One region of the Streptococcus sp. W151 genome, then DNA from elsewhere that is predicted to be linked to it. Evidence: predicted binding sites of a transcription regulator. Region 1 holds the regulator's gene; the other holds the start of a gene.
What was found. Region 1 encodes NrdR, which represses ribonucleotide reductase genes. Its sites were predicted from a motif close to ACACNATATATNGTGT; they were not measured.

Region 1 (16,638 bases):
CACCTATCAGGAGATGACGACTCGTGATCACTTGATTATCCTGGGGTCAATCTTTATGGTAGTCTTAAGTATCGTCTTGATTTGGGTAAACCAAGGTCGCTTCTATAATCCTTGGAGGTAAGAATATGTCAGAGACGATTTTAGTAACGGGAGCATCAGCCGGTTTTGGACAAGCCATCTGTCGTCGCTTAGTTGCCGATGGGCATCGGGTGATTGGTGCAGCTAGACGCTTAGATAAATTGACAGCTCTTCAAGAGGAGTTAGGCACAGCCTTTTTCCCACTGCAAATGGACGTGACGGAACCTTCTCAGGTAGATCATGCACTTGCTAGTTTGCCAAAAGCTTGGGAGAGAATTGATGTCTTGGTGAATAATGCTGGCTTGGCCCTAGGCCTCGCTCCAGCTCATGAAGCAGAGATCGTAGATTGGTTGACCATGATTCAGACCAACATTATCGGTCTGACCTATTTGACTCGGCAAATCCTCCCCCAGATGGTGGAAAGAAATGACGGTTATGTCATCAATATGGGGTCAACTGCTGGAACAGTGCCCTATCCAGGAGCTAATGTCTATGGTGCTTCCAAGGCCTTCGTTAAACAGTTCTCATTAAATCTGCGCGCTGACCTAGCAGGGAAGAAGATTCGTGTCAGTAATATTGAACCCGGTCTCTGTGAAGGGACTGAATTCTCGACGGTTCGCTTTAAAGGAGATGAAAAACGAGTAGAAGCTCTCTATCGAGATGCCCATGCCATTCAGCCTGAAGATATAGCCAACACGGTGTCTTGGCTTATTCAACAGCCCAAGCATGTCAACGTTAACCGGATTGAAATCATGCCGGTTTCCCAAACCTTTGGCCCTCAACCTGTTTATCGTGACTAAAAAGAGAAACAACCAATCCACAAGGCATTGGTTGTTTTTTATGTTTCCTCTGGTATAATAGAAGGCAAAGTAAGGAGAAAAAGATGACAGCTGCGTTAATTATTGGTTCTACAGTTTGTGATGTGATGATTTACTTGGATCGTTTGCCGAGTCGTGAAGGAGATGCCCATATTGATCACCAACAATGGTCTGTGGGAGGTTGTGCATTTAATGTCGTCAATATTCTTCATTTTTTGTCGCAACCCTACCAGTTTGTCTCGCCTGTTGGTTCTGGGATGTATGGTGATTTTATTCGGAGAGAGCTAAAACAATTGGGAATTTCCTCCTCCATCTCATTAGATGGGGCCAATGGGTGCTGTTATTGCTTTGTAGAGTCTGATGGTGAGAGGACCTTCTTATCAGATCACGGAGTGGAGTATAGCTTCCGAGCAGAGTGGCTAAAAGAGATCGAGACAGATCCGTTTGATTACATCTACTTGTGTGGCCTTGAAGTCGAGGAGCCAACCGGTCTTGCATTGGTGCAGTCTGTTTCGCAATTAGAAGGCCAGGTGATTTTCGCACCAGGACCACGCGGACTCATGATTCCCAAAGATCGACTGGAAGCAATTTATGATCTGCATCCGATTCTCCATGTTAATGAGGCTGAAGCACTGGCTTTTTCTGGGTGTAGAGAGATCCAGCCAGCCATCGAACGTTTGTATCAGAGAACGGGGCAATTAGTCATTGTCACCTTGGGGGAAAAAGGAGCGGTTGCCTATGATGGCAACTGGTATGAGGCGGACGGTTTCCCAGCAGAAGTCGTTGATACAGTAGGTGCTGGGGATAGCCATGTCGGAGCTTTTATATCCGCTCGTTTAGAAGGTTTAGATATCGCGCAAGCCTTAAGGTTTGCCAACATAGTCTCTAGCCAGATTGTTGCAAGTAAGGGCGTTCATCTGACAAAAGAGCAGCAAGAAGCCCTGCGAACAGAATTGAAACCAAAATAAAAAAGGAGTAGGGAACTTATCCTACTCCTTTTTTGACTTTGTCCGCTTGGCCCTTTGTATCTTATTACAAAGGCCGCTTATTGGGCATGCCTGCTTTTCTTGGGTATTTATTGGGGGTTTCTTTTTTCTTTTCTACAACAGTGATATAGCGTGGATCTCCATTTGGCAATTCATACTGTAGATTGTCTTCAACCTTGCTAAATAGCAGGTTCAGGGCGTTTTTGGCTTCCTCCAACTCTTCTGGAGCATTGCTAGCTTTAAGTGCGAGGAGGCGCCCCCCTACTTTCAAATAAGGAATGGTCAGTTCAGAGAGGACCTGCATGCGGGCAACAGCACGAGCAGTTACGATATCAAATTGGGCACGAAAGGCCTTGTCTTGCGCAAAGTCTTCAGCTCGTCCATGGTAGAAATGAACCCCGCTCAAGCCTAACTCTTCAGCTAGTAGGTGGAGAAAGTTGATCCGCTTATTGAGGGAATCAATGATGGTCACATCCAACTCAGGGAAAAGGATTTTCATTGGAAGGCTGGGAAATCCGGCGCCAGCTCCGATATCCAAAAGACGGATGGGTTGGTTTTCGATCAATCCCTGCAAGATGGGGGCGATTGAATCATAGAAATGCTTGAGATAGACCTCGTCTTTTTCGGTGATAGCGGTGAGGTTGATCTTTTCGTTCCACTCAACTAATAACTCAAAATAGCGTTCGTATTGTTCTTTTTGGCGATCAGTTAATGGGAAGCCGAGGTCGGCTAAATGGGTATAAAATTCTTCTGGTTTCATAAGATAATTTTACCACAAAATAAGAGAAATTTGATATACTGGTAGAAAGAAATGAAAGGAATTCAATAAAATGATTTGGATTATTCTTGGGATCCTTGTGGTCCTTGTGTTGATGGTAGTAGGAGTTTACAACGGTTTAGTGAAAAGTCGGATGCAAACTCGCGAAGCTTGGAGTCAAATCGATGTACAATTGAAACGTCGGAATGACTTGATTCCAAACTTGATCGAAACGGTTAAAGGGTATGCTAAGTACGAAGGAGATACACTTGCTAAGGTCACTCAACTTCGCCAACAAGTAGCTCAAGCATCTTCACCTGCAGAAGCAATGGCAGCCAGTGATGCTCTTTCACGTCAAGTTGCAGGCATCTTTGCGGTTGCTGAAAACTACCCAGATTTGAAGGCTAACACCAACTTCATGCAATTGCAAGAAGAATTGACCAATACAGAAAATAAAATTTCTTATGCTCGTCAATTGTACAACAGTGTGACAAGCAACTACAATGTGAAATTGGAAACTTTCCCAACAAACGTGATTGCTGGAATGTTTGGCTTCAAACAAGCCGAATTCCTTCAAGTGCCTGAAGAAGAAAAAGCAGTACCAAAGGTGGACTTTAGCGGATTAGGAGACTAATATGCTGTTTGACCAAATTGCAAGCAATAAAAGGAGAACCTGGATTCTCCTTATTGCTTTTTTCATACTCTTGGCCCTCATCGGAGCAGCCGTCGGCTACCTCTGGTTAGGCTCCTCGCTTGGTGGTGTCATCCTTGCTTTGATTATTGGTGGCATCTATGCCTTTAGCATGATTTTTCAATCAACGGAAGTTGTGATGCGAATGAATGGTGCACGCGAGGTGACAGAAGATCAAGCTCCTCAACTTTACCATGTTGTCCAAGACATGGCCATGGTGGCTCAGATTCCTATGCCTCGTGTCTATATTGTAGACGATCCATCCATGAATGCATTTGCGACAGGGTCAAATCCTCAAAATGCGGCTGTTGCAGCAACGACAGGTCTTCTAGCTGTGATGAATCGAGAGGAATTGGAGGGAGTTATTGGACACGAAGTTAGCCATATTCGCAATTACGATATCCGCATCTCTACTATTGCAGTGGCCTTAGCTAGTGCCATCACGATGCTATCAAGCATTGGTGGCCGGATGATGTGGTGGGGCGGTGGCCGTAGACGGGATGATGATCGAGAAGGAGGCAGTGGTTTAGAAATTATTATTCTGATTCTTTCCTTGATTGCCATCGTATTAGCTCCATTAGCGGCGACCTTGGTACAGTTAGCCATTTCTCGTCAAAGGGAGTTCCTAGCGGATGCTTCCAGTGTCGAATTGACACGGAATCCTCAAGGAATGATCAATGCTCTTTTGAAACTGGATCAAAGTGCGCCCATGCAACGAGAAGTCGATAGTGCTAGTAGCGCTCTCTTCATCAACGATCCAAAAAAAGAATCAGGCTTTCAAAAGCTCTTTTATACCCACCCACCGATTGCAGAGCGGGTGGAAAGACTAAGAAACATGTAAAGTGAGAGGGGGACAGAAATCGGTCATTCGTTAGAATTCGATTTCGTCGTTCCACCTCCGCACAGTTGAGTAGGGCTGTAAAAGCTGATGAAATCAGCGTAGTAGAGCCCACTCAACCACTGCGTCTTGCTCGACAATCTAAAGACAATTGAGAGGCTAGGACTTTTGTCCCAGCCTCTTTATTTGCTTGATAAGAGGACGGTAGCGAAACCAAGGATGGCAAAGATTCCCCAAGCTAGAGAGAGGCTCCAGATAGCTAGGCTAGAGAAAAGGGCTGTTCCGAGTGGCATAGCAAAGCTGACCAACAGTCCCAAAAAGCTAGAGGTAGAGGCTAATTTTTCAGCTGGTAGTTTGCTCATTAAAAGACTGGAAACTTTTGGGTTTATTTTTGCAACCAGATAACCGAGGAAAGTGATGAGTAGAAGGCAAAAGATATCCCAGTGTACCAAAATATTTGTGAGACCAAGCATGGTCAGGCCGCCTGCGATCCACAGTAGGATATGATGGAGCGATTGCTTGGAAAAATAGTCATGGGGCGTCAGGCTAGCCCAGACCATGCTTAAGATTGTTATAGCTTCTAAAATCAAAAGAGATTGGCTAAAGCTCAAATGAAAGAAGGGGGAGTGAAGCAGTTGCAAATTGTAAATCCCAGAAATGGATCCGCCCAAAGCATTGATAAAAACTAAGGATAGGAGAAGTTTTCCAAAGTTGTGAACCTCTTCATCTGCAAAGATAGTGGTGACATTGCGATACATGTCTCGACATTCTTGAAGGAAAGAAACGTTCTTACTAGAACCTACTTGGATAGGTTCGTGGGTCAGTTGACTTCGTCGGATGAAAAGACAAGTGGAAGAAAGGAGAAATGTCAGGGCATTGATCGAAGCGACTAGAGCAAAATTTTGATGGCTGATGGCTAGAAGCCAAACTCCTAGAGCTTGTCCAGAAATCGAGCAGACCATACTAAGCAGTTGATTAAAGGAATAGGCTTCCATCAGATCCTCGCTAGGGATGTTCTTCTGCATAATGGGAAGCTGCAAGCCCCCGCGATAATCACTGAAACAATCTGACACAATATTTAAGAAGCAAACGATCGAAAAGGCCAGGTAACCTGGAATCTTGGTCATCAGTGCAATGATGACGAAAAGAATAGCTTGCAGAAAGCCCATTCGGATCAGCCAGTCAGCTTTTTTAGCGGTGTGATCGGCCTTCATTCCAATGAAAATGGTGAAAAGACTTGGGATAAAAACAATGAGATTGGCGATCCCAACTGCGAGGCTTGGATGGGGCATGCTAGTCGCAAAGACCACAAAGACAAGGTTGTATATTGCAGCACCAATGGTATTCAAAAAACGTGAAAGACTGAGTAAGGCAAAGATGGGATTGCGAAATAAGAGTTTCATAAGCTTTCCTCCTTCTGTTTAGCACAAACAATAACTTTTCTTAAATGTTGCACCACCTGCTTGAGAAGAAACAGTTTCTCCTCTTCTGTCAGTTCTAATTTTTCCTCTTTAAAATAAAAACTAGTCTGTTTAAGGAAATAATGAAGGAGACGATTCTTTAGTTTGGTTATCATACTGGACCTCTTTCTTTTCTTGATGATCCTATTATAGACCTCCAAAACAAGAGAAAACAACATGTTGCATATTTTCAACAAAAACCCACAAATCTATTCTGTGAGTTTTTCAGGATTCCTTGATGAGTTCCTGCATGCCCTGTTTGTAGTAGTTGGCACTGACCTTACAATCCAGAATAGAGAGGACCTGGATGGCCTGTTCCATCTTTTCAAGACCAGTTTCTTTTTCTCCCTTTCGATAAAGGAATTCCCCTTTGGCATAGAGATAAACCGTCCGAAGGTAGGCTTCGTTTTCGGAGTAAAAGTGGTCCTTGATCAACTGATCAAAATAAGATGCATCTTCAAATTCATTTGAACTGATGGCCAGGAAAAAGCCATTGAGAAAAATAGAGTTGAGGGCAGGAAGAGAAGAGTCTAGGAGAAGCTTGAAGTCCTCCCGTTGGACCAATTCCTCTGTGTACTGTCGATAGAGTTGACTGGAAAAAAGTGGAGAGGTTAGTGAAAATAAGCTTAATTCAAAATTTCCCCAGACCATGACAGAGAAGAGGTAGTCATAGAGGAAATCTAGTTCCTCTTGGTTAGCAGCCAACTCTACCTCGGGATAGTTGCCAAGCATTTGGGCCTTGAGAATAATGCTGGCTAAGAAGTCTTCTTTTTTGTGATTTTTCTGATAAGCTAGCTGGTAGCTTTGGTACAAGGCTTGATCATGTTCCAAGCTCATGTTTTCATAGTGCTCTTTCAACAATTTGGGGATAAAGGAGTGCTGATCGATCCCTGCAAGATGGGAAAACTCGCTGAGACTGGTTTTAACTTGTTGTAAGGCCAGGAAAAAACGTTGCGTCGTCAGGTCATTTTCTCCTCTTTCAAATCGAGATAGCATAGAGCGCGAAAATTCCCCGCCTGTAGCTTCTTCTAATGAAAGATGGCGACTTTCCCGTATTTGTCGAAAAACTGCTCCAATTTCTTTCATGCCTTCTCCTCTATCTATACAAGGACCAATGCCTTAGCATTTGTCTAAGAGATTGTGGGACCCTGGTGTACAAAACCAATAGGTCTAGTTCTCTGTATCTTTTTCATGATTATAACAAATTTTTGAGGAGACTTCTTGGTTGAAGGGACCGCTTCATGATATACTAGTAGTATCTAGAAGATGTGAGGGCAAAAGAATGAACTTATATACACAAGAAATCCGTAAAAATCCTGAAGGACTGGCTTTTGATCAAGAGTTGGATTTGCTAAAGGATCTGCAAAAGCGCAATCCAGAAATTCTTGATTTAAAGGATGTGACAGCGACAGGCCGAGTAGCCTATGATACAGGTCTTTATGTCTTGGATTACCAATTGACCTATACCATCGTTCTGGCATCCAGCCGAAGCATGGAGCCTGTTGAGATCAAAGAAAGTTATCCTGTGACAGAGGTGTTCGCTGAGGATGTAGAGTCTGATGCAGATATCGAAGCCTTAGAAGAGGATTTGATCCTTCCCATCGAAGGGGGCAAGATTGACCTGAGTGAGAGTGTGGCAGATAATATCCTGCTTACTATTCCTCTCAAGGTATTGACGCCAGAAGAAGAGGCCGGACACGGCTTTATCGAGGGCAATGATTGGAAAATCATGACAGAAGAAGAGTACCAAGAAGCTCAAGCGGTTAAGAAAGAAGAAAATAGTCCTTTTGCTGGTCTCCAAGGTTTATTTGAGGAAGAATAGGCTAGGGATGACATATTAAAAATCTAAACATAAATACAGGTCTATTCTTTGAGGAAAAGACTTCTTTTGATATACTAGGATTTATAAATAACAGAGGGGAGACCTCTGAAAAAAGGAGAAAAGTATGGATACATTATTTATTCCAGGCTGGTTGATAACAGGTCTCATTGTTGCTGTCATTATTGTAGTTTTGCTTGTAAAAGGCTACGTGAACGCTAAACCAAACGAAGTTGTTGTTATTACAGGTCTTCGGAAGCAACGCCACTTACGCGGGAAAGCTGGTTTTATGATTCCCTTTGTCGAACAACGCTCTTATCTTGATATTGAGCAATTCTCGACAGATGTTCGGACATCTGAAGCAGTCCCAACACTGGACTTCATTAACGTCCGTGCCGATGCAGCTGTTAAATTAAAAATCGGTACAACCGATGAGATGATTGCCCGTGCTGCAGAGAACTTCTTGAACTGGAATACGACAGATATTTCCAATTCTGTCCAAGATGTCTTGGAAGGAAACTTGCGGGAAGTGATCGGTCAGATGGAGCTCCGTAAGATGGTCAATGACCGTCAAGAGTTTGCCTCAAAGGTGCAAGACAACGTAGCGCCAGACTTGGCTAAAATGGGTCTGGAAGTCATCGCCTTTACGGTTCAATCTTTCTCTGATGAAGGGGGAGTCATTGATAACCTTGGTATCGAAAATGTTGAAACCATCAAGAAGGATGCCTTGATTGCCAAAGCCAAAGCAGAACGCGAGCGCAAAGAAGTAGAAGCGGAACAAGATAAGCTAGCCAACGACAAACGCGTCGCAGCCGACCTTGAAATCGCGCAAAAACAAAATGAGTTGAAACTCAAACAAGCAGCCCTCAAGCAAGAAGCAGATATTGCTCAAGCCAAGGCAGATGCTGCGAAAGGGATTGAGGCAGAAGTGCAACGTCGTGAACAAGAGCGCGTGGCAGCTGAAGCCAACATCATGAAACAAGAGAAAGAAGCGGAAGTTAAGGAACGCGAAGTTAAGGTTCGTGAGCAAGAATTGGATGCCAACATCCGTAAGCAAGCCGAAGCTGAAAAGTATGCTCGTCAACAAGCAGCCGAAGCAGAATTGATCGAACGCCAACGCAAGGCGGAAGCTGAACTTTTCGAAACACAAAAAGAAGCGGAAGCTCGGAAAGCTCAAGCCGAAGCAGAGAAATTTGCCCAATTGCAAGAGGCAGAAGCCATCGAAGCCAAAGGTCGTGCAGAAGCTGAAGCCATTCGCTTGAAACTAGAAGCCGAAGCCAAAGGTTTGGACCAAAAGGCAGAAGCGATGAAGAAAATGCAAGAAGCAGCCATTACTGAAATGGTCGTTGATAAGTTGCCTGAAATTGCGCGTGCTGTCGCTGAGCCATTGACCAGGGTGGATAAGATCACCATGTATGGTGAAGGAAACGCCTCTAAGATGGTGGGTGATATCATGCAAAGTATCGATCAAGTCTCTCAAGGAGCTGGATTTGATATCCGTCAATTACTAGCAGGAGCTCTTGGGGTCAATATGACGGTCAATAAACTTAAAGAAGGAGAACAACCGGTCATTGAAGCGGATGAATTAGCTTCAAAAGAAGATTAATGCCATTCATAAGGAAGTGCCTGAGAACTGTTTCTCGGGCACTTTTGTTTTTAAGATCAAATGATTTGCAGGAGCTTCTCTCTCTTGGAGAAGTGGGAAGCTATTTTCTACTTTCATTTGATGTCAAAAAATGGTAGAATATAGGCAAACTATAAAGAGGAGTGTCACATGACTAAAGCAAACTTTGGTGTTGTTGGTATGGCCGTAATGGGTCGTAACCTTGCCCTTAATATTGAATCTCGTGGCTATACAGTTGCCATTTATAACCGTAGTAAAGAAAAAACAGAAGATGTTGTTGCTTGCCATCCTGATAAGAACTTTGTGCCAAGCTATGATATCGAAAGCTTCGTAAACTCTATCGAAAAACCACGCCGTATCATGCTCATGGTTCAAGCAGGACCTGGTACAGATGCAACCATCCAAGCCCTTCTTCCACATTTGGATAAAGGCGATATCTTGATTGACGGAGGAAATACTTTCTACAAAGATACCATCCGTCGGAACGAAGAGTTGGCAAACTCTGGTATCAACTTTATCGGTACAGGGGTTTCTGGTGGTGAAAAAGGTGCCCTTGAAGGTCCTTCTATCATGCCTGGTGGACAAAAAGAAGCCTATGAATTGGTAGCAGATGTTCTTGAAGAAATCTCTGCAAAAGCACCAGAAGATGGAAAACCATGTGTCACTTACATCGGTCCTGATGGAGCTGGTCACTATGTGAAAATGGTCCACAACGGGATCGAGTATGGCGATATGCAATTGATCGCAGAAAGCTATGACCTCATGCAACACTTGCTTGGACTTTCTGCAGAAGACATGGCTGAAATCTTCACTGAATGGAACAAGGGTGAACTGGACAGCTACTTGATCGAAATCACTGCGGATATCCTTGGACGCAAAGACGACGAAGGTCAAGATGGACCTATCGTAGACTACATCTTGGATGCTGCAGGAAACAAGGGAACTGGTAAATGGACGAGCCAATCAGCTCTTGACCTTGGTGTGCCATTGTCACTCATTACTGAGTCAGTATTTGCTCGTTACATCTCTACATATAAAGAAGAACGTGTACACGCTAGCAAGGTGCTTCCAAAACCTGCTGCCTTCAAATTTGAAGGAGATAAGGCTGAATTGATTGAAAAAATCCGTCAAGCCCTTTACTTCTCAAAAATCATCTCATACGCACAAGGTTTTGCCCAATTGCGTGTCGCTTCTAAAGAAAACAATTGGAACTTGCCATTTGCAGACATCGCATCTATCTGGCGCGATGGCTGTATCATCCGTTCTCGTTTCTTGCAAAAGATCACTGATGCATACAACCGTGATGCAGATCTGGCTAACCTTCTTTTGGATGAGTACTTCTTGGACGTCACTGCTAAGTACCAACAATCAGTTCGTGATATCGTAGCTCTTGCTGTTCAAGCAGGTGTACCAGTACCAACCTTCTCAGCTGCCATCACTTACTTTGATAGCTACCGTTCAGCGGATCTTCCAGCAAACTTGATCCAAGCACAACGTGATTACTTTGGTGCCCACACATACCAACGTAAGGACAAAGAGGGTACCTTCCACTATTCTTGGTACGACGAAAAATAATCTTGTTCTATGGTCAAACGAGTTCTACTAGTAGAAAATGAGAAGCAAATCGCTCGCTTCATTGATTTGGAACTTCAAAAAGAGGGGTATCAAGTTGATGTGGTCGAAGATGGAAAAGCGGGTCTGGCGTTGATTGCTGCGACTAAATATGATCTGATCTTGTTTAATTACGATTTGTCAGATATGTCTGGTGAAAGATTCGCAGAGGAAATCAGTCAGATTCGCCCAGCTTCTGTTTTGATTGTTTTGGATAGTCGCGAAAAAATTGCCGAACACGAAAAGAGTATTGAGCGCTTTGCTGTTTCCTATATGGTCAAACCTTTTATTATCAGCGATTTGGTAGATAAGATCACAGCTATTTTTAGAGGACGTGATTATATTGACCAACATTGTAGCCAGATGAAAATTCCAACCTCATACCGCAATCTGCGCATTGATGTGGAACACCATACCGTCTATCGTGGGAAGGATATGATTAGTTTGACCCGCAGAGAGTACGACCTCCTAGCGACTCTGATGGGAAGTCAGGGAGTGGTGACTCGTGAGCAATTGCTAGAGAGTGTTTGGAAGTACGAGAATAAGGGGGAGACCAATATTGTCGACGTCTATATCCGTTATCTTCGTGGGAAAATTGATCTTCCGGCTCAAAAAAGCTATATTAAGACCGTTCGTGGGATTGGCTATGCCATGCAAGACGAACTAGAATGAAACATTCGAATCCTTAAAGGGTTCGAATGTTTTTATGTTCAAGGGAAACGTTTGCGTTCAAAAAGGATGGGTTTTGAAAAGGATTTGGCTTAAAAAAGATAAAAAAAGATAAAATTTGGAGAAAAAAATGAATGTAAGGCTTTACAAATTTTTAAAATATGGTATACTAGAATCATATTAAGCGCAAACGTTTTCTCGAAAACAAAGCCTTAAGCAATATAAGGAGGTTGAATGATGAATAAAGGATCATTCAAAAGTTTATTTAGCTTTGAATTCTGGCAAAAGTTCGGTAAGGCCTTGATGGTCGTTATCGCTGTAATGCCAGCTGCTGGGTTGATGATTTCAATCGGGAAATCAATCCCTATGATCAACCCGAATTTATCTCCACTTGTTATTACAGGTGGGGTTCTCGAACAAATCGGTTGGGCGGTTATCGGTAACCTTCACATCCTGTTTGCGCTCGCTATCGGTGGTAGCTGGGCCAAAGAGCGTGCTGGGGGTGCCTTTGCGGCTGGTCTCTCTTTCATCTTGATTAACCGTATTACAGGTGCAGTGTTTGGAGTTACATCTGCAATGTTGGCTGATAAGGATGCTACCGTTCACACGATCTTAGGTGGATCGATTAAAGTTGCGGACTACTTTATCAGTGTTCTTGAAGCACCAGCTCTGAATATGGGGGTATTTGTAGGGATTATCTCAGGTTTTGTTGGAGCAACAGCCTTCAATAAATACTACAACTACCGTAAACTCCCAGAAGCCCTTTCTTTCTTCAATGGGAAACGCTTTGTACCATTCGTTGTTATCGTCCGTTCAGCTCTTGCAGCCTTGGTTTTGGCAGCCTTGTGGCCAGTAGTTCAATCAGGAATTAATGGATTTGGTGTTTGGATCGCCAACTCCCAATCCACTGCTCCAGTATTGGCACCATTCTTGTACGGTACCTTGGAACGTCTTCTCTTGCCGTTTGGTCTTCACCACATGTTGACCATTCCAATCAACTATACTCAATTGGGTGGTAGCTACCAAGTACTTACAGGTGCTGCCAAAGGAACAACAGTATTTGGACAAGATCCACTTTGGTTAGCTTGGGTAACAGACCTTGTTAACTTGAAGAAAGCAGATCCTAGTCAGTATCAACACTTGCTTAAAGCATACGTACCAGCTCGTTTCAAAGTTGGTCAAATGATCGGATCATTTGGTATCTTGATGGGGGTTGTGGTGGCTATCTACCGCAATGTGGACCCAGATAAAAAAGAAAAATACAAAGGGATGCTTGTTGCAACTGCTCTTGCAACCTTCTTGACAGGTGTTACAGAACCAATTGAATACATGTTCATGTTCATTGCAACACCATTGTACTTGATCTACGCCTTTGTTCAAGGTGCTGCCTTTGCAATGGCTGACTTGGTTCACCTTCGTGTTCACTCATTCGGTTCAATCGAATTCTTGACACGTACTCCAATGGCTATCAACGCTGGTTTGGCACTAGATATCTTTAACTTTGTATGGGTAACAGTCCTCTTTGGATTTATCATGTACTTCATTGCCAACTTCATGATTAAGAAATTCAATTATGCGACTCCAGGACGTAATGGAAACTACGAACAAAATGATGATGCCCCTTCAGGAGATGGTGCAACAGCTGGAGCTGCTACAAGCTCAGCAAGCTCACAAGTGATTAACATCATCAACCTTCTTGGTGGACGTGCGAATATCGTAGATGTTGATGCATGTATGACTCGTCTTCGTGTAACTGTTAAAGATGCTGAAAAAGTCGGTACTGAAGAACAATGGAAAGCAGAAGGCGCTATGGGTCTTGTCATGAAAGGACAAGGTGTCCAAGCAATCTACGGACCTAAAGCTGACGTATTAAAATCTGATATCCAAGACGTTCTTGATTCAGGTGAAGTCATTCCTGAAACACTTCCTAGCCAAATGACAGCAGTTCAAAAAGCTGAAGCAACCTTTAAAGGTGTGACGGATGAAGTGCATTCCGTTGCAGATGGTAAAGTGATTAACATCGAAGATGTGAAAGATCCAGTCTTCTCACAAAAAATGATGGGTGACGGATTTGCGGTTGAGCCTGAAAATGGCCACATCGTTTCACCAATTGCTGGTAAAGTGACCAGCGTCTTCCCAACCAAACATGCCCTTGGTTTGGTAACCGATAATGGTTTGGAAGTCTTGGTTCATATCGGTCTAGATACAGTTAGTCTTGAAGGAAAACCATTTGAGGTTAAAGTTACTGAAGGCCAAACAGTGGCTGCTGGAGACCTCTTGGTAGAAGCAGACCTTGATGCGATCCGTGAAGCAGGTCGTGAAACATCAACTATTGTTGTCTTCACAAATGCAGATGCGATTAAATCAGTTAAGATCGAACATACTGGTAAATTGGCTGCAAATGCTCCAGTTGCAACAGTAGAATTATAAGAGATATCGGCAAAGAAAACGAGGTTGGGGCAGTGTACCCGGCCTCTTGCCGTTTCTTGATTTGAAAAGAAGGAGAAATCAGGGGATGAAATTTTTAACATTAAATTCCCATAGTTGGATGGAAGAGAATGCCCAGCAAAAATTTGAGACCCTCAAGGAGCAAATTTTAGAAGCACAATATGATGTGATCTGTTTCCAAGAGGTCAATCAAGAAATGGCCTCAGAAGCAGTCAAAACGGATGAGTATTATCAAGCTTTGCCATCAGCTGTAGCCATTCACAAGGATCACTTTGTTCGCGTATTGGTTGAGGAGTTGGCTGCTCAAGGTCTTCATTATTACTGGACTTGGGCTTACAACCATATTGGCTATGATCAACTCAATGAGGGGGTAGCCGTTCTTTCGCGTCAACCTTTGAAGTCGGATGAGATATTGGTCTCCAATATGGATGATCCAACGGACTACCATACGCGTCGGGTGGCCGTTGCCCATACCAGTGTCGATGGAAAAGAGATTGCTGTTGCCAGTGTCCATCTTTCTTGGTGGGACAAAGGCTTCCAATTTGAGTGGCCACGCATTGAGAAGTACTTCAGCCAAGTAGGTAAACCCTTTATTCTAGCGGGTGATTTCAATAATCCTGCTGGTCAAGAAGGCTATGAAACGATTCTATCAAGTTCACTTGAACTTCAAGATAGCTTTATTGAAGCTAAAGAAACAAAGGGTACCTATACTGTAGGTCCTGGAATTGATGGCTGGACGGACAATCAAATTCCATTGCGGATTGATTACGTCTTTGCAAGTCCGGAATGGGACATCCAGTGTCTTTGTGTCATCTTTGATGGGGAAAATAGACCCCATGTCAGTGACCACTATGGCTTAGAAGCTGAATTATCACTTTAATATAAACGGAGAGTCGAAAGGAAAACGATTTTATTCAAATCGTCCTTCGACTCTTTTTTATGGATCAAAGAGGAGCAGGCATAGGGGATTCTCCTGTTCTTCTGCTTTCTTTACGATTCAATTTATGGTAAAATGAAGTGTTAAAACAGTTTAAGGAGGTAGCAAATGCGTTGTCCAAAATGTGGTGGAAGTAAGTCTAGTGTGGTGGATAGTCGACAAGCTGAAGATGGGAATACCATCCGTCGTCGCAGGGAATGCGAAGAATGCCATTATCGCTTTACTACCTACGAACGTGTAGAAGAACGGACTCTAGTAGTTGTCAAAAAGGATGGGACACGCGAGCAATTTTCTCGTGATAAAATCTTTAATGGCATTATCCGCTCGGCTCAAAAACGGCCTGTTTCTAGTGATGAAATCGAAGAAATTGTGAATCGGATCGAGCAAAAGGTTCGCAGCCAAAGTGATAATGAAATCAACAGTGAGTATATTGGTTCTTTGGTCATGGATGAGTTGGCAGATCTGGATGAGATCACCTATGTCCGTTTTGCTAGTGTTTACCGGAGTTTCAAGGATGTCGGTGAATTAGAGACCCTCTTGAAACAAATCACGAAGGGAACCAAGAAGAAAAAGGAAAAATAGATGAAGCCCAATACGCCTTTTGCATTTTTAAAAAATAATCTTCTTCCACCGGCAGGGGCTGCATTGGAGCAGTATTACCTGCCTATTTTGGAGACGGATACGGTAGCGGTTTATCGGTATCTGCTCGCCTCTTATGATCAGGGCGAAAAACAATATTTACTGGCGCAAATCCTCAATCATTTGAATATAGGATTTCCACAGTTGCTACTAGCCTTTGATCGTTTAATTGCTATGGGTTTGCTCGATCTCTTTGAGGAAGAAGTTGGGATTACCATTCAGTTACATGCTCCTCTTGAGGCAGAACAATTTTTTTCAAATGCTGTTTTTAAACGCTTACTTGAAAAGAAAATTGGGGAAAAGGCCGTGGAGGATCTGCTTCCAGCGCGCTCTTTAGGGACTAGACGGCAAGTATCCTTCTCTCAAGTCTTTGGACTAGATGCTGGTGAGGTGACTGTTGTTGCCAGTAAAAAACAGCAGTTTGATATGGAAATGTTTAAACGGATGATGGGGCGTGATGGACTTCGTTTTGCGGATGAAGGAGAAGCGACTCTGGCCCTCTTTGCCATCGCAGAAGAGCAACAATGGACCTGGTATGAAACCTATCTCCTAGCAAAAGAAACAGCTGTAGAACGGACCATTTCTCCGAAGAGAATGAAGCAAAAATTGGCTCAGGCTAGCCAAGAGCAACCCCGCGTGTCTTATAGCCGTCAGGAAGAAACTATTCTGAGAGAAGCTAAGGCAAAATCCAGCTTACAATTTTTAGCGGAGATTAAAAAGGTTCGCAATGCGACCATTACGCAGAGCGAACGCAAGACTCTATCTAAGTTAGCTGATCTAGGCTTACTAGATGAGGTGATCAATATTATCTTATTGTTGACCTTTAACAAGACCCAGTCTGCTAATCTGAATGAAAAGTATGCTTTGAAGGTAGGAAATGATTTTTCTTATCAAGGAGTCAACAGTGCGGAACTGGCGATTTTAAAAGTTCGAGACCGCCAGAAACAGGCTAAGGTTCAAGGAAACAAGGGGACGAGTCCTACATCAGCCAAGGGCAAGCAAAACAATGTTCCCAAGTGGAGTCAACCACATTATCAAAATCAAACCAGTCAAAAAGAAAAGGTGGATCTCGCTAAAGAGAAACAGCGCCTGTTAGAAAAACTGAATCAAGGAGGTGAGTAGATGGAAAGTGTAGGTCAAACCATGTCTCACATGAATCGTGCGCGTCAATTTAACTATGAGGATTTGGTCGCACAGATCTTGGCAGACCAAGAAGTCGCTGCCTTTATCAAAGACCGGTCTTTGTCTGAGCAAGAAATTCGT
Region 2 (16,638 bases), on a different contig from region 1:
CACAATATTCTTGGTAACCACGCAACCCAAGCAGGATCTCTCAACGAAGTAGAATTCCTTCGCTTTGACTTTACTCACTTCCAAGCCGTAACTCCTGAAGAATTACGCGCTATTGAGCAACAAGTCAATGAGAAGATCTGGGAAGCAATCGCAGTAGAAACAATTGAAACAGATATCGATACTGCTAAAGAAATGGGAGCGATGGCCCTCTTTGGTGAGAAATACGGTAAAGAAGTCCGTGTTGTCACCATCGGTGACTACTCAGTGGAACTCTGTGGTGGTACCCATGTAGGCAATACTTCTGAAATCGGTCTCTTCAAGATTGTCAAAGAAGAAGGGATTGGGTCAGGAACTCGTCGTATCTTGGCAGTGACTGGCAAGGAAGCCTTCGAAGCTTATCGTGATCAAGAAGATGCTCTGAAAGCAGTCGCAGCAACCTTAAAAGCCCCTCAACTCAAAGAAGTCCCTCACAAGGTGGAAGGTCTTCAAGAGCAACTTCGTCAATTGCAAAAAGAAAATGCAGAATTGAAGGAAAAAGCAGCGGCTGCAGCAGCAGGTGATGTCTTCAAGAATGTTCAAGAAGCAAATGGTCACAGCTTTATCGCAAGCCAAGTTTCTGTATCAGATGCAGGTGCCCTTCGTACCTTTGCGGATAACTGGAAACAAAAAGACTACTCTGATGTGCTTGTTCTTGTCGCAGCCATCGGTGACAAAGTGAACGTCCTTGTAGCCAGCAAGACAAAAGATGTGCATGCAGGTAATGTGATTAAAGAATTGGCTCCAATCGTTGATGGACGTGGCGGTGGTAAACCAGACATGGCCATGGCAGGAGGAAGCAACCAAGCGAAAATCCAAGAATTGTTGGATGCAGTAGCAGGTAAATTGTAATAAACAGAAGAGGTTGGATGTTTGTCCGACCTCTTTTTTCTAAAAAGAAACATATCCAATCAGAAAAAATTGCAACAAAAAACCTTTCCATCTGGAAAGGTTTTTGTCTTATAGGCCGTAGTTGTAATCGTCATCCTGCATGGCTTCTACTTCACCGAGGAGGTAACCATTTCCGACTTGAGAGAAGAAGTCGTGGTTGGATGTTCCGGTTGAGATCCCGTTCATGACGATTGGGTTGACATCATCTGCTGAGTCTGGGAAGAGCGGATCTTGTCCCAAGTTCATGAGGGCTTTATTAGCGTTGTAACGAAGGAAAGTCTTGACTTCCTCTGTCCAGCCAACACCGTCATAGAGGCTCTCTGTATAGCCTTCTTCATTCTCATAGAGGGTGTAGAGTAAGTCATACATCCATTCTTTGAGTTTTTCTTGTTCCTCTTCTGGTAATTCGTTAAATCCGAGTTGGAATTTATAGCCGATATAGGTTCCGTGAACAGATTCGTCCCTGATTATCAACTTGATGATCTCAGCCACGTTGGCCAACTTGTTGTTTCCAAGATAGTAGAGCGGTGTGAAGAAACCAGAGTAGAAGAGGAAGGTTTCAAGAAAGACGCTAGCAACTTTCTTTTCTAGAGGAGTGCCATTGAGGTAGATTTCATTGATGATCTCTGCCTTCTTTTGAAGGAAAGGATTGGTATTGGTCCATTCGAAAATCTCTTCGATTTCTGACTTGGTATTCAAGGTAGAAAAGATGGAAGAGTAGGACTTAGCATGGACAGATTCCATAAATTGGATGTTGTTAAAGACAGCTTCTTCGTGGGGAGTACGGATATCTGCACGAAGAGCTTGCACACCCGTTTCTGACTGCATGGTATCCAACAGAGTCAATCCACCAAAGACTTTACCAACGAGGTCTTTTTCTTTATTAGACAACTTTCTCCAGTCATCCAAGTCGTTTGACAAAGGAATACGTGTATCCAACCAGAATTGCTCGGTTAGCTTTTCCCAAGTAGATTTATCGATGACATCCTCGATGGCATTCCAGTTAATGGCTTTGTAGTATGTTTCCATTTGCATCACTTTCTTTTTCTATTCATTCAATCGTTACTATTCTACCATAAATGGATAGAATACGCACAAAAAGTCGGCGAACCGACTTTTAATGGCGAACCTTGGGGCTGTCTTAGATGATACAGCTTTCACATTGGTTAGCACCGACTTCTCCACCATCATCTGTAAAGGTACGGACGTAGTAGATAGACTTGATACCCTTGTTAAAGGCGTAGTTACGAAGGATAGACAAGTCACGAGTGGTTTGTTTGTTTTCAGTTTTCCATTCGTAGAGACCTTTTGGAATATCGCTGCGCATAAAGAGGGTCAGTGAAAGACCTTGGTCTACGTGCTCAGTTGCAGCCGCATAAACATCAATCACCTTACGCATATCCATGTCGTAGGCAGAAGTGTAGTAAGGGATGGTTTCGGTTGATAAACCAGCAGCAGGATAGTAGATCTTTCCGATTTTCTTTTCTTGGCGCTCTTCAATCCGTTGTGTGATTGGGTGGATAGAAGCAGACACATCATTGATGTAGCTGATAGAACCATTTGGTGCAACAGCCAAGCGGTTTTGGTGGTAAAGACCATCTGCTTGAACTTTAGCACGCAGTTCTGCCCAATCCTCTGCACTTGGGATGAAGATATCTTTAAAGAGTTCTTTCACGCGATCAGATTTTGGTACAAATTCTCCACTTGTGTACTTATCGAAGTAGCTACCGTTGGCGTAGTCTGATTTTTCGAAGTTGTGGAAGGTAACGCCTCGTTCACGCGCGATGTTGTTTGATTCTACGAGAGTCCAGTAGTTCATGAGCATGAAGTAGATACTTGTAAACTCAACAGACTCCGGAGATCCGTATTCGATCAATTGTTGCGCAAGGTAGCTGTGAAGTCCCATGGCTCCAAGTCCAAACGAATGCGCCAGTTTATTTCCATGATCAATAGTTGGAACGGCCACGATATGGGAACTATCTGTAACGAAAGTCAAGGCACGAACCATGGCACGAATGGAACGACCAAAATCAGGTGAAGTCATCATGTTGACCACGTTGGTTGAACCAAGGTTACATGAGACGTCAGTTCCCATTTGGACAAATTCTTGGGCATCGTTGATCAAGCTTGGTTCTTGAACCTGGAGGATCTCTGAACACAAGTTACTCATGACGATTTTCCCATCAACTGGGTTTGCCCGGTTAGCAGTATCGATGTTGACTACATAAGGGTAGCCAGATTCTTGTTGCAATTTAGAAATTTCAGTTTCCAAATCACGTGCCTTGATTTTTGTCTTACGGATATTTGGATTAGCGACTAACTCATCGTATTTTTCAGTGATGTCGATGTAGTTGAATGGTACTCCGTATTCACGCTCAACAGAGTATGGGCTGAAGAGGTACATTTCTTCATTTTTACGCGCCAACTCATAGAATTTGTCTGGTACGACGACCCCAAGTGAGAGGGTCTTAACCCGAACTTTTTCATCGGCGTTTTCTTTCTTAGTAGAAAGGAAGGCAATGATGTCTGGGTGGAAGACGTTCAAGTACACCACACCAGCCCCTTGACGTTGTCCCAATTGGTTCGAGTAAGAGAAGCTATCTTCAAACAGTTTCATAACAGGTACGACCCCAGAAGCAGCTCCTTCATAGCCCTTGATCGGTGCTCCAGCTTCACGAAGGTTGCTGAGGGAGATCCCAACCCCACCGCCGATACGAGAAAGTTGAAGGGCAGAGTTGATAGAACGTCCGATTGCATTCATATCATCAGTTACCTGGATCAAGAAACAAGAAACCAATTCTCCACGACGGGCACGACCAGCGTTTAAGAAAGAAGGAGTAGCTGGTTGGTAACGTTGGTGGATAATTTCGTTTGCGATGTCTCGTGCGATAGCTTCATTTCCATCCGCAAAATAAAGAGCATTAAAGAAGACGCGGTCTTCCATACTTTCGAGATAGTACTCTCCATCGTTTGTTTTCAGAGCGTATTGGTTATAGAATTTATAAGCCGCCATGAAGGACTTGAATTGGAAGTTTTGGTCTTTGATAAATTGGGCCAATTCCTCTAAAAATTCAGGACGATATTTCTCGATAAAAGCTCTCTCAATGTAATTGTGCTCGAGAAGGTACTGAATCTTATCTGTAATCGAGTCAAAGGCTTTAGTATTTGGTACAACATTTTCTTTAAAGAAAGCATCTAAAGCTTCCTTATCTTTATGAAGCATGATTTGGCCGTTTACTGGACGGTTGATTTCATTGTTAAGACGAAAATACGTCACATCTTCAAGAGATTTTAATCCCATAATAATCCTTTTCTAGTTCAAAAAAATGAAGAGGAGAAGTCCTCTCTTTACAAGTAAAAAGTCTAGTGTTAGGTTGCTAACGCTAGACCCTATTTAAGCAAAATACTGTGTTTATTAAGAAAGTTTCTTCAACTTAGCTGGTTGAAAACCAGAAAATACTTCATCCGGTGTTTGAATAACTGGAGCAGCATTAAAGCCAAGGTTTTTAACATGTTCTACAAATTCTGGCTGTTCATCTAAGTTAATTTCGCGGTATTCCACGTGATTGCTATCGAGGAATCGTTTGGTCATTTTGCACTGAACACAATTATTTTTTGAATAAATGGTTACCATTTCTTTTTCGTTCTCCTATCGAAATATAAATCTGTAAACAGTATAAACAAAATCCAGCAACTTGTCAACAAAATAAAACTAAATATTGTGCAAAGAGATGAAATGGAGTTTTTAAAACACAATATATTGTGGTGGACGGAAATTGAGAAATTCCAAGAAATGGGACAGGAATAGGCTTTAAAGCATCTTTAATTAGTTATAATTTTTTGGGGAATCAATATCCTGTGGTTCAGTTGCTTCTTTTTATTTGAAAGCGGAGGAAAATGTTACTTTATAGTAGAAAATTGAAAAGATATTTTCTCCGTTCTTCAGTAGCTTCTTAGAATGTATCTAAATTGGGATTTTTCGCAGTCTTTTTCTGTAAGTCAGTAATAAAAATCTTGAAAAAAATTTCAAAAGATGATATAATACCAAATTGTAAGGGTTATCACATGTAACTCAAAACTAATTTTAAAAGGAGAGTCAAACTATGGCTTCTAAAGATTTCCACATCGTGGCAGAAACAGGTATCCACGCACGTCCAGCAACTTTGTTGGTTCAAACTGCTAGCAAATTTGCTTCAGATATTACACTTGAATACAAAGGTAAATCAGTTAACTTGAAATCAATCATGGGTGTTATGAGCCTTGGTGTTGGTCAAGGAGCTGACGTTGTAATTTCTGCTGAAGGTGCTGACGCTGATGATGCGATCGCAGCTATCTCAGAAACAATGACTAAAGAAGGATTGGCTTAAAAATATGACAAAAATGCTAAAAGGAATTGCAGCATCTGACGGTGTTGCCGTTGCTAAGGCATATTTGCTCATTCAACCAGACTTATCATTTGAGACTGTTTCAGTCGAAGATACAAGTGCAGAAGAAGCTCGTTTGGATGCAGCTCTTGAAGCTTCACAAAACGAGCTTTCTCTAATTCGGGAGAATGCAGTAGCAAGCCTTGGTGAAGAAGCAGCGCAAGTTTTTGATGCGCATATGATGGTTCTCGCTGACCCTGAAATGATTGGTCAGATCAAAGAAACGATTCGCACGAAAAAAATCAATGCAGAAGCTGGCTTGAAAGAAGTCACTGACATGTTTATTGCGATTTTTGAAGGAATGGAAGACAATCCTTACATGCAAGAACGTGCAGCAGACATTCGTGACGTGACCAAACGTGTCCTTGCCAACTTGCTCGGTAAGAAATTGCCAAACCCTGCTTCTATCAATGAAGAAGCAATCGTAGTAGCGCATGACTTGACGCCATCTGATACAGCTCAGTTGAACAAAAAATTTGTAAAAGCTTTTGTTACGAATATCGGTGGACGTACTAGTCACTCAGCAATCATGGCGCGTACGCTTGAAATTGCAGCAGTTCTTGGTACAAACAACATTACAGAACTTGTAAAAGATGGTGATGTTTTGGCTGTTTCAGGAATCACTGGTGAAGTCATCATCAACCCAAGTGAAGAACAAATTGCTGCCTTCAAAGCAGCTGGTGAAGCTTATGCAAAACAAAAAGCTGAATGGGCTCTCCTTAAAGATGCTCAAACAGTTACTGCTGATGGAAAACATTTCGAATTGGCTGCTAACATCGGTACACCTAAAGACGTTGAAGGGGTAAATGATAACGGTGCAGAAGCTGTTGGTCTCTATCGTACAGAATTCTTGTATATGGATTCTCAAGACTTCCCAACTGAAGATGACCAATACGAAGCTTACAAAGCGGTTCTTGAAGGTATGAACGGTAAACCTGTTGTCGTTCGTACAATGGATATCGGTGGGGATAAAGAGCTTCCTTACTTCGACCTTCCTAAAGAAATGAACCCATTCTTGGGTTACCGTGCTTTGCGTATTTCTATCTCTGAAACCGGTAATCAAATGTTCCGTACACAATTGCGTGCTTTGCTTCGTGCATCTGTTCACGGTAAACTGCGGATCATGTTCCCGATGGTTGCTTTGTTGACGGAGTTCCGTACGGCTAAAGGCATTCTTGAAGAAGAAAAAGCAAAATTGGTTGCTGAAGGAGTTGCGGTAGCAGATGATATCCAAGTAGGTATCATGATTGAAATCCCAGCTGCTGCAATGCTTGCTGATCAATTTGCTAAAGAAGTTGATTTCTTCTCAATTGGTACAAATGACTTGATCCAATACACAATGGCTGCTGACCGTATGAACGAACAAGTTTCATATCTTTACCAACCATATAACCCATCTATCCTTCGTTTGATCAACAACGTGATCAAAGCGGCTCACGCTGAAGGTAAATGGGCTGGTATGTGTGGTGAAATGGCCGGCGACCAAACGGCTGTTCCACTTCTTGTCGGAATGGGCTTGGATGAGTTCTCCATGTCAGCGACATCTGTCCTTCGTACACGTAGCTTGATGAAGAAATTGGATACAGCTAAGATGCAAGAATATGCCAACCGTGCTCTTACAGAATGTTCAACAATGGAAGAAGTGCTTGAACTTTCTAAAGAATACGTGAACGTAGACTAAGAATCAATCAGAGAGTGGGACAGAAATCGGTAATTCGTTAGAATTCGATTTCGTCTTCCCACCTCCGCACAGTTGAGTAGGGCTGTAAAAGCTGATGAAATCAGCGTAATAGAGCCCACTCAACCACTGCGTCTTGCTCGACACTCCAAAGAAAATTGAGAGGCTAGGACTTTTGTCCCAGCCTCTTTTTTTTATGATTTTTCTTCTTTGTTCATATAAATGTTCATTTTATTCGTAGTAAACTAGTTAGTAATAAAAATATTGATTCAAATGTTCGGTTTTTAATTTAAATTCCAAAGGATATATAGTATAATCGTAAGTAAGATTAGGAGGATAGCGAAGGAATGGAGTAAAAGGTTTGGAAAAGAAAATGAAAGAACTTTTCCTGATAAAATTACATGATTTTCTGGAATCAACTTGAAAACTAATTAGTTTTATAGTAAAATAGAAACATGTAGAAAACGCTTACAAAAACAAAAGAGGTGAGTATATGGATAGAAGTATAGACTTATGGACATTTGGAAGAGGGGATAATTTCCATCTTCAAGAGTATTTAGGTGCTCACAAGGAAACAAGGGGAGAACAAGAAGGGTATGCCTTCCGTGTTTGGGCTCCCAATGCCCAGGCAGTTGATCTGATTGGTGACTTCACTGATTGGGAAGCGCGGAAAATTCCAATGGTTCGTAATGAAGGAGGCGTCTGGGAAGTCTTCTGTACGGATGCAAAAGAGGGAGAGATATACAAATATTTGGTGACACGAAATAATGGTCATCAGGTTCAAAAAATTGATCCTCTAGCCTTATGGATGGAAAAACGACCAAATACAGGGTCTATCATTAAGACCATTCCGGAAAAGAACTGGAAAGATGGTCTTTGGAGAGCACGCCGAAAGAAACTTGGTTTTAAGGAACGACCTGTTAATATCTATGAGGTTCACGCAGGATCTTGGAAACGAAATGATGATTATAGTTCATATACTTTCAAACAACTAAAAGAAGAACTCATCCCTTATTTGGTTGAGATGAACTACACCCACGTAGAATTTATGCCAGTGATGGCCCATCCATTGGGATTGAGCTGGGGGTATCAACTCATGGGCTATTTTGCCCTCGAGCACACTTATGGTAGCCCAGAAGAATTTCAAGATTTCGTGGAAGAATGTCACCTCAACAATATCGGAGTGATTGTGGATTGGGTACCTGGCCATTTCATCATTAATGATGATGCTTTGGCATATTATGATGGAACACCAACTTTTGAGTATCAGGATGAACATCGGGCCCATAACTATGGTTGGGGAGCTTTGAACTTCGATTTAGGAAAGAATCAAGTACAGTCTTTCTTGATTTCTAGTTTAAAATTTTGGATCGAAACCTATCATTTAGATGGAATTCGGGTCGATGCTGTGAGCAATATGCTCTATCTCGATTATGATAGTGGTCCATGGACACCAAATATTGATGGGGGAAACCTCAACTATGAAGGGGTTCATTTCCTCAGACGTTTGAATGCGATTATCAAGAACGAACACCCAGATGTTATGATGATTGCAGAAGAAAGTTCTGCTGGTCAAAAGATCACAGGCCCTGAAGAAGAAGGTGGTCTAGGCTTTGACTATAAATGGAATATGGGTTGGATGAATGATATTCTCCGATTCTATGAGGAAGATCCCGTCTATCGGAAATATGATTTCAATCTAGTGACCTTTAGTTATATGTATGCATTTTCTGAGAATTTCTTACTACCATTTTCACATGATGAAGTGGTGCACGGTAAGAAGAGTTTGATGCACAAGATGTGGGGAGATCGTTACAATCAATTTGCTGGACTCCGTAATCTTTTAACCTATCAGATCTGCCATCCAGGTAAGAAATTGCTCTTTATGGGTTCAGAATTTGGTCAATTTTTGGAATGGAAGTCAGAGGAGCAACTGGAATGGGGTAATCTAGAGGATGAAATGAATGCTAAGATGCGTCGTTTCACTTCTCAGCTCAATCATTTCTACAAAGAACACAAAGAATTGTGGGAGATTGATGATAGCTTTGATGGCTTAGAGATTATTGATGCAGACAACCGAGATCAGAGCGTCTTGTCTATGGTCCGGAAGAATCGTAAAGGCGAGCTTCTAGTATGTGTCTTTAATATGGCACCAGTAGAACGCAAGGACTTTACGATTGGTGTGCCTGTATCAGCGGTCTATGAAGAAATTTGGAATACAGAATTAGAAGAATGGGGAGGTGTCTGGAAAGAGCACAATCCGACAGTTCAGTCTAAAGATGGACTGTGGAAGGATTATGAACAAACCTTGACCTTTACTTTGCCTGCTTTAGGAGCTAGTATTTGGAAGGTAAAACGCAAGGTGCGTAAGACAAAATCTAAAACATCAGATAAGAAATGACGATCGGTTGACTCTATGGGAGTCCAAGCTTTAAAAAGAGGAAGTAGTCAATGAAGAATGAAATGCTCGCTTTAATTCTTGCCGGAGGGCAAGGAACACGTCTTGGAAAATTAACCAAAAACATCGCAAAACCTGCAGTTCAATTTGGTGGGCGCTATCGTATTATCGATTTTGCTCTATCCAACTGCGCCAACTCAGGAATTCACAATGTTGGTGTGATTACACAGTACCAACCACTGGCCCTCAACAGTCATATCGGAAACGGTTCAAGCTGGGGCCTGGATGGAATCAACACAGGTGTTTCTATTTTGCAACCTTATTCAGCTAGTGAAGGAAATCGCTGGTTCGAAGGAACTAGCCATGCCATCCTTCAAAATATCGACTATATCGACAGCATTAATCCTGAATATGTGCTAATTCTTTCTGGTGACCATATCTATAAAATGGACTATGATGAGATGCTTCAATCTCACAAGGATAATAATGCGAGCTTGACCGTTGCAGTCCTAGATGTACCTTTGAAGGAAGCAAGCCGTTTTGGAATCATGAATACCGATGCCAATAATCGGATTGTTGAATTTGAAGAAAAACCAGCTGAACCAAAATCTACCAAAGCTTCCATGGGGATTTACATCTTTGACTGGGCTCGTCTCCGCAATATGTTGGTTGCTGCTGAAAAGAGCGATATCGATATGTCAGACTTCGGTAAAAATGTCATTCCAACTTATCTAGAATCAGGCGAAAGTGTTTATGCTTATGAATTCAATGGTTATTGGAAAGACGTTGGTACGATTGAGTCTCTTTGGGAAGCCAATATGGAATATATCGATCCAAATAATGCCTTGGATAGTCGCGATCGTCACTGGAAAATCTATTCACGCAACCTCATTTCTCCACCGAACTTTTTTGGGGAACATGGGCACATCGAAGATTCTCTTGTCGTCGACGGTTGTTTGGTAGACGGCACAGTCAAACACTCCATCTTATCAACAGAAGCTAAAGTTCGTGAAGGAGCAGTTGTCGAAGATGCTGTCGTGATGAGCAATGCCATTATCGGTAAAGGAGCTGTTGTGAAACGCGCGATTATCGGAGAAGGCGCAGTCATTGCAGAAGGTGTCGTGATTGATGGAACAGAGGAAGTACAAGTTGTCGGTTACAATGAAAAAGTGGGGGTAGCAACAGATGAAGATTGATAAATATTCAGCCATTTTAGGAAATACAGTTGGGTATCATGATATGTCCACTTTGACTAGCCATCGTCCGGTAGCATCCCTACCGTTTGATGGGAAATACCGCTTAATCGACTTCCCATTGTCTAGTCTTGCAAATGCTGGTATTCGTAGTGTTTTTGGGATTTTCCAACAAGAAAATATTAGTTCGGTCTTTGACCATATTCGTTCAGGTCGTGAGTGGGGCTTGTCTACTTTATTGAGCCACTATTACCTCGGAATCTATAATACTCCAGTTGAAAATACAACGGTAGGGCCAGAATACTACCAACAATTATTGACCTATTTGAAACGGTCTGGTTCTAATCAAACAGTTGCTTTGAACTGTGATGTATTAATGAATATTGACCTCAATCAGATTTTCCACCTTCATAATACCATTGATCGTCCGATTACAGTGGTTTATAAAAAGTTGCCTCTGCAAAACATTTCTGAAGTGAATGCTGTCTTGGAAATTGATGAAACAGACCATGTTACAGAGCAAAAACTTTTTGATGGTAAGAATCCTGATGAAGTCTACAATATGTCAACAGATGTCTTTATTGTAGATACTCCTTGGTTGATTGAAAAAATTGAAGAAGAAGCCAAGAAAGAATACCCACAAAAACTTCGCTATATCTTACGTGAATTGGCGGTAGAATACAATGCATTTGCTTTTGAGTATACAGGCTATCTAGCAAATATTCACTCAGTTGAATCCTATTATCAAGCAAACTTGGATATGTTGGAAAACCAAAAATTCATGAAGCTCTTTTCACCAAATCAAAAGGTGTATACAAAAGTGAAGAATGAAGAGCCAACTTATTATTCCAAGACTTCAAATATCAAATCGTCCCAATTTGCTTCTGGTAGTATTGTAGAAGGAACCGTTGAACGCTCTGTTGTTTCACGCCGGGTACACCTTCATGAAGGTTCAGAAGTCCGCAGTAGTCTTCTTTTCCCTGGTGTTGTCATTCATGAAAATGCAATCGTTGAACATGCCATCCTGGATAAGGGGGCCGAAGTGGCTGCTGGTGTGACGATTCGTGGGACAAAAGAAGCACCTGTCGTGGTTAAAAAAGGAACGATTGTTACAGAGGATATTGTCTAATGAAACTATTATTTGTTGCAGCTGAAGGAGCACCGTTTTCTAAAACAGGGGGGTTGGGAGACGTCATTGGCGCTCTTCCTAAATCCTTAGCTAAAAGTGGTCATGATGTGCGCGTGATCCTCCCATACTATGATATGGTAGAGGCCAAGTTTGGAGATCAAATCGAAGATGTCTTGCATTTTGAGACCAAAGTTGGCTGGAGAAGTCAATATGTGGGTGTGAAACGCATTGTGCGCGATGGAGTCACCTTTTACTTTATTGATAACCAACACTATTTCTTTAGAGGCCATGTGTATGGTGACTTTGATGATGGCGAACGGTTTGCCTTTTTCCAGCTCGCGGCCTTAGAAACGATGGAACGGGTTGACTTCATTCCAGATGTTCTTCATGCACATGATTACCATACGGCGATGATTCCTTTCTTGCTTAAGGAGAAATACCGTTGGATTCAAGCTTATCATGGGATTAAGACAGTATTGACCATCCATAATTTGGAATTCCAAGGTCAGTTTGACCCAGGAATGTTATGGGATCTATTCGGAGTGGGATTTGAACGCTATGCAGACGGAACGCTTCGGTGGAATGATTGCCTGAATTGGATGAAAGCCGGCATTCTATATGCTGACCGTGTGACAACCGTATCTCCTAGTTATGCACATGAGATTATGACTTCTGAATATGGTTGTGGCTTGGATCAGATCCTTCGGATGGAGTCTGGCAAGGTGACCGGTATTGTTAACGGGATTGATGCAGATCTATATAATCCTGAAACGGATCCGCTCCTGACGTATCACTTCAGTCTCTCAGATCTTTCAGGTAAAGCAGCTAGTAAACGAGCTCTTCAAGAACGTGTCGGTCTACCCGTTCGCGATGATGTACCTTTGTTTGGGATCGTCTCTCGTTTGACACGCCAAAAAGGTTTTGATGTTGTGGTAGAAGAGTTGCATCAACTCTTGCAAAAGGATATTCAGATTGTCTTGCTTGGTACAGGAGATCCTGGATTTGAAAATGCCTTTGCTTGGTTCGGTCAAGCCTACCCAGATAAACTTTCAGCTAATATCACATTTGATGTCCAATTGGCCCAAGAAATCTATGCAGCGTCAGATGTCTTCTTGATGCCAAGCCGCTTTGAACCATGTGGCCTTTCTCAAATGATGGCCATGCGTTATGGAACCCTTCCTTTGGTGCATGAAGTCGGCGGACTTCGAGATACGGTCCAACCGTATAATGTTGTTGATGGAAGTGGAACAGGCTTTAGCTTCAATAATTTATCTGGCTACTGGTTTAACTGGGCAGTTGATGAGGCTTTAGCTGTTTACTACAATGACAAACAGGCTTGGTATGGCCTGCAAGAACAAGCCATGACTCGTGATTTCTCATGGGATACGGCTAGTCAACGATACAACGATTTGTACCAGTCCTTATAAGTAAATCTAGTGTAAAAACGCCTTTCGAGGCGTTTTTTGTTTTGCTTTCTTCCTATAAAGAAAACGGTTTATTTTTTTTTGAGTTTTAGAGCTTGCTAAAATAGAAGAAAAAAGATAAGATAGGTAAAGGTAAAAAATCCCGGGAAGGTCCTTATTTTTTGAGATGGTCCCATCCTCTTTAATCAATAAGGGCCTACATGTGGTTCAAATATTACTATATAGGAATTTTAGGATGAAAAAAGCTAAACAAACTTTTGAAAAAATGACCAAATATTCGATTCGGAAATTATCTGTCGGGGTTGGTCCTGTTGCCATTGGAGCCTTTTTATTAGGGGGAACACTCTCAGGAGCACGTCCTGTACAAGCAGATCAGGTGACCTTACCTGCTAATGTGCACTTAGGTTATGTGACAGAAGAAGAGCTAACCGCTGAAGAAAAAGCACAAGTGATTCATGCAATCCCTGAAGACTATCAAAATGAAGATACCTTCTTTCTAGTCTATAAGAAGAAGGAGGCAACTCAGCCAGTGCTTCCCCAAACAGGAAGTCAGGAAGTCGCCCTCTTCGGTCTAAGTCTAGCCACTGCTTCTTTTGCGGTCCTCTTACTTTCTAAAAAGCACAGAAAGAAAGTCATGGCTGTCCTTTTGATTGGAGCTATGGGCCAAAGTCTTCTGCTACCAATTGAAGTTGCAGCTTTGCAAAACCAAGTTTTACGTGCTTATAATCAGAATCTTTCGATCGCATCTAGTAAAGATCTGGCAAATGGCGTGATTCATATTGATGGCTATGACTATGTTGGCTATCTGCGCTACCCGTCTGTCCAAAAGACGAACTCACAAGAACCAAAAGCTATTCAGAGAATCCAACCATCTGTAGAGAGTTCGATCAAAACAAGTGCAGGGATTGCACAAATGGAACCACAAGCGCGTGTGACGCCAGAAGTCGCTCCAGCCTTTCCTCAAGTTGAAAAACCAAGCCTTGAAGTATCTACTGAGCCTGTGCCGTTTGAAATTGTCAACCAAGCTGATCCTACATTAGCCAAAGGGCAAACCAAGGTGCTGACAGCTGGCCAAAATGGAGAGCGGACTATCTTGACGGAAGTCAGCGTGGTAGATGGACAAGAAGTTCGCAGAGTAGTTGAAAGCAAGGTCACTAAAGAACCAGTTTCACAAATTCTTGCCGTCGGGACAAAAGAACATTCGCAACCAATCCCTCAACCAAGCCCTTCTCCAGTTGTAACAGCTAAGGGGACGCAGGAAAAAGGTCACGTGGGTGAAGCTCCTGTTCAACCGGAGAACCCAGCCTATACAGGAGTAGTGGAAGCTAAGGGGACGCAGGAAGAAGGCCACGTGGGTGAAGCTCCTGTTCAACCGGAGAACCCAGCCTATACAGGAGTAGTGGAAGCCAAGGGGACGCAGGAAGAAGGCCACGTGGGTGAAGCTCCAATTCAGCCGGAGAACCCAGCTTATACCGGAGTAGTGGAAGCCAAGGGGACGCAGGAAGAAGGCCACGTGGGTGAAGCTCCAATTCAGCCGGAGAACCCAGCTTATACCGGTGTCATCGAAGCCAAGGGCACGCAAGAAGAAGGTCATGTTGGCGAAGCTCCTGTTCAACCAGAGAATCCAGCCTACCAAGTGACCGAAGGGACAGTGACGGAGACAGAAACGGTAATCCTTCCATATGAAACAGAGTATGTAACGGATGCCAATCGTTACACCGATGAAGAAATCCTCCTTCAGAAAGGCGAAGCTGGTAGCCAGGAAATTCGCCGTGTTTATAAAACGGTCAATGGTGAGAAAGTTGGAGAGCCCCTCAGCACGACAAGAGAAACAGTCAAAGCTCCTGTGACAGAAAAAATTAGTCGTGGGACCAAGGCGATTGAAGGCCAAACAGAGGAAGTTGTTTTTGAGGAAATCCCATTTAAGACAGTAACCGAACAAGATGCCACCCTGCTAAAAGGAAGCGAAATGGTTTCTCAAGCAGGAAAAAATGGGAAGAAGAAAATCACCAAGGTCTATAAGACCATTAAAGGTGTAAAAACTGCGGATGCTCCAACGGTTTCGGAAGAAGTAGTTGAACAAGCCCAAGATCAGATCATTAAAAAAGGGACCAAAGAACTAGACAAGCCAACCTTGACCTTGACCCAGGTCGATAAGGAAGAATTGAAGCGTAGTGCCAAGGCTACCTATCAGTTAAACAAACCAGAGGGTGTGACCATCAAGTCTATCCAGGCGGTATTGAAGAAGGGTGATCAAGTTGTGAAAACTTTTGCCCTTTCAGAGTCTGATTTAGCAGCTACCTTAGCGGACTTGGACTACTACAAGGATTATACGCTGGCAACGACCATGGTCTATGATCGTGGAAATGGGGATGAAGAAGAGGTTCTCAAGGAAGAGCCACTAAGACTTGACCTTAAAAAAGTTGAAGTCAAAAACATCAAGGAAACTAGTCTGATTAGTGTGGATGACCAAGGCCTTGAGACCGATCGTAGCCTCTTGTCAGAAACACCTTCAGATGTGAAACCTTATTACTTAAAGGTTACCACCCATGATAATAAGGTCACAAAACTGGCCGTTGATAAAATCGAAGAAGTGATGGTAGATGGGGCGACCTTATACAAAGTAACAGCCAAAGCTCCAGATCTGATCCAACGGACTGCGGACAACCAGTTCAGCGAGGACTATGTCCACTACATTGCGAAGCCCAAAGCTCATGAAGGTGATGTCTACTACAATTTCAACGAACTTGTAAAAGCTATGCAAGCCAATCCGACTGGTACCTTTAAGCTTGGTAGCAGTATGAATGCGGCCAATGTACCAGCAGCAGGAAAATCCTATGTAACCAATGCCTTCAAGGGAATATTGGAAAGTACAGAAGGCAATACATTTGCTATCCATAACATTACGAGACCGTTATTTGGTAACATCGAAGGTGGTACTGTTAAGAATCTCTTGCTTGAAAATGTTAACATTGACATGCCTGGATTTGATCGAGTAGCACCGATCGCAGGTGTCATCAAAAATAATGCGACTGTCGAAAATCTTAAAGTAACAGGAAGCGTTGTTGGAAACAACGATGTAGCTGGTATTATCAATAAAATTGATGGTAGTGGGAAGGTAAGTAATGTTGCCTTCATCGGGAAACTGCACGCTGCTGGCAATAAAGGTGCCTATCTAGCAGGTGTTGTTGGCGAGAACTGGAAAGGTATTGTAGAAAAGGCTTACGTTGATGCTGAAATTACTGGGAATAAAGCAAAAGCTGCAGGTTTAGTTTATTCTTCTCAAAATGGTGGGAATAACAATACGCTAGGTAGAGAAGGAGTTCTCAGAAATTCAGTTGCTAAAGGTTCGATTGAACTGAAAGAAGCGGTACAATCTGGTGGCTTACTGGGGACCAACTGGGCTTTGGGGGCTATTGAAGACAACATCACCATGATGAAAGTCAAAACAGGTGAGATGGTCTT

Region 2: a site for NrdR is predicted at 4,678-4,693, ahead of nrdH (glutaredoxin-like protein NrdH). Genes of this name have one in related genera too.

The regions. Positions count from the first base shown of each region.
Region 1 is NZ_JBRKNT010000006.1:69,860-86,497, forward strand. It holds gene ACVC7Q_RS08760 (energy-coupling factor transporter transmembrane component T family protein) at 1-121, shown strand, start outside; gene ACVC7Q_RS08765 (SDR family oxidoreductase) at 126-878, shown strand; gene ACVC7Q_RS08770 (carbohydrate kinase family protein) at 962-1,864, shown strand; gene rsmG (16S rRNA (guanine(527)-N(7))-methyltransferase RsmG) at 1,929-2,642, opposite strand; gene ACVC7Q_RS08780 (LemA family protein) at 2,713-3,273, shown strand; gene htpX (zinc metalloprotease HtpX) at 3,275-4,171, shown strand; gene ACVC7Q_RS08790 (transporter) at 4,351-5,571, opposite strand; gene ACVC7Q_RS08795 (hypothetical protein) at 5,568-5,744, opposite strand; gene ACVC7Q_RS08800 (Rgg family transcriptional regulator) at 5,854-6,714, opposite strand; gene ACVC7Q_RS08805 (YceD family protein) at 6,911-7,450, shown strand; gene ACVC7Q_RS08810 (SPFH domain-containing protein) at 7,575-9,053, shown strand; gene gndA (NADP-dependent phosphogluconate dehydrogenase) at 9,222-10,646, shown strand; gene ACVC7Q_RS08820 (response regulator transcription factor) at 10,656-11,354, shown strand; gene ACVC7Q_RS08825 (PTS transporter subunit IIBC) at 11,586-13,781, shown strand; gene ACVC7Q_RS08830 (endonuclease/exonuclease/phosphatase family protein) at 13,867-14,679, shown strand; gene nrdR (transcriptional regulator NrdR) at 14,845-15,318, shown strand; gene ACVC7Q_RS08840 (DNA helicase) at 15,319-16,497, shown strand; gene dnaI (primosomal protein DnaI) at 16,498-16,638, shown strand, end outside.
Region 2 is NZ_JBRKNT010000001.1:759,512-776,149, reverse strand. It holds gene alaS (alanine--tRNA ligase) at 1-888, shown strand, start outside; gene nrdF (class 1b ribonucleoside-diphosphate reductase subunit beta) at 997-1,956, opposite strand; gene nrdE (class 1b ribonucleoside-diphosphate reductase subunit alpha) at 2,069-4,228, opposite strand; gene nrdH (glutaredoxin-like protein NrdH) at 4,343-4,561, opposite strand; gene ACVC7Q_RS03700 (phosphocarrier protein HPr) at 5,031-5,294, shown strand; gene ptsP (phosphoenolpyruvate--protein phosphotransferase) at 5,299-7,032, shown strand; gene glgB (1,4-alpha-glucan branching protein GlgB) at 7,523-9,430, shown strand; gene ACVC7Q_RS03685 (glucose-1-phosphate adenylyltransferase) at 9,481-10,623, shown strand; gene glgD (glucose-1-phosphate adenylyltransferase subunit GlgD) at 10,613-11,749, shown strand; gene glgA (glycogen synthase GlgA) at 11,749-13,176, shown strand; gene ACVC7Q_RS03670 (ZmpA/ZmpB/ZmpC family metallo-endopeptidase) at 13,409-16,638, shown strand, end outside.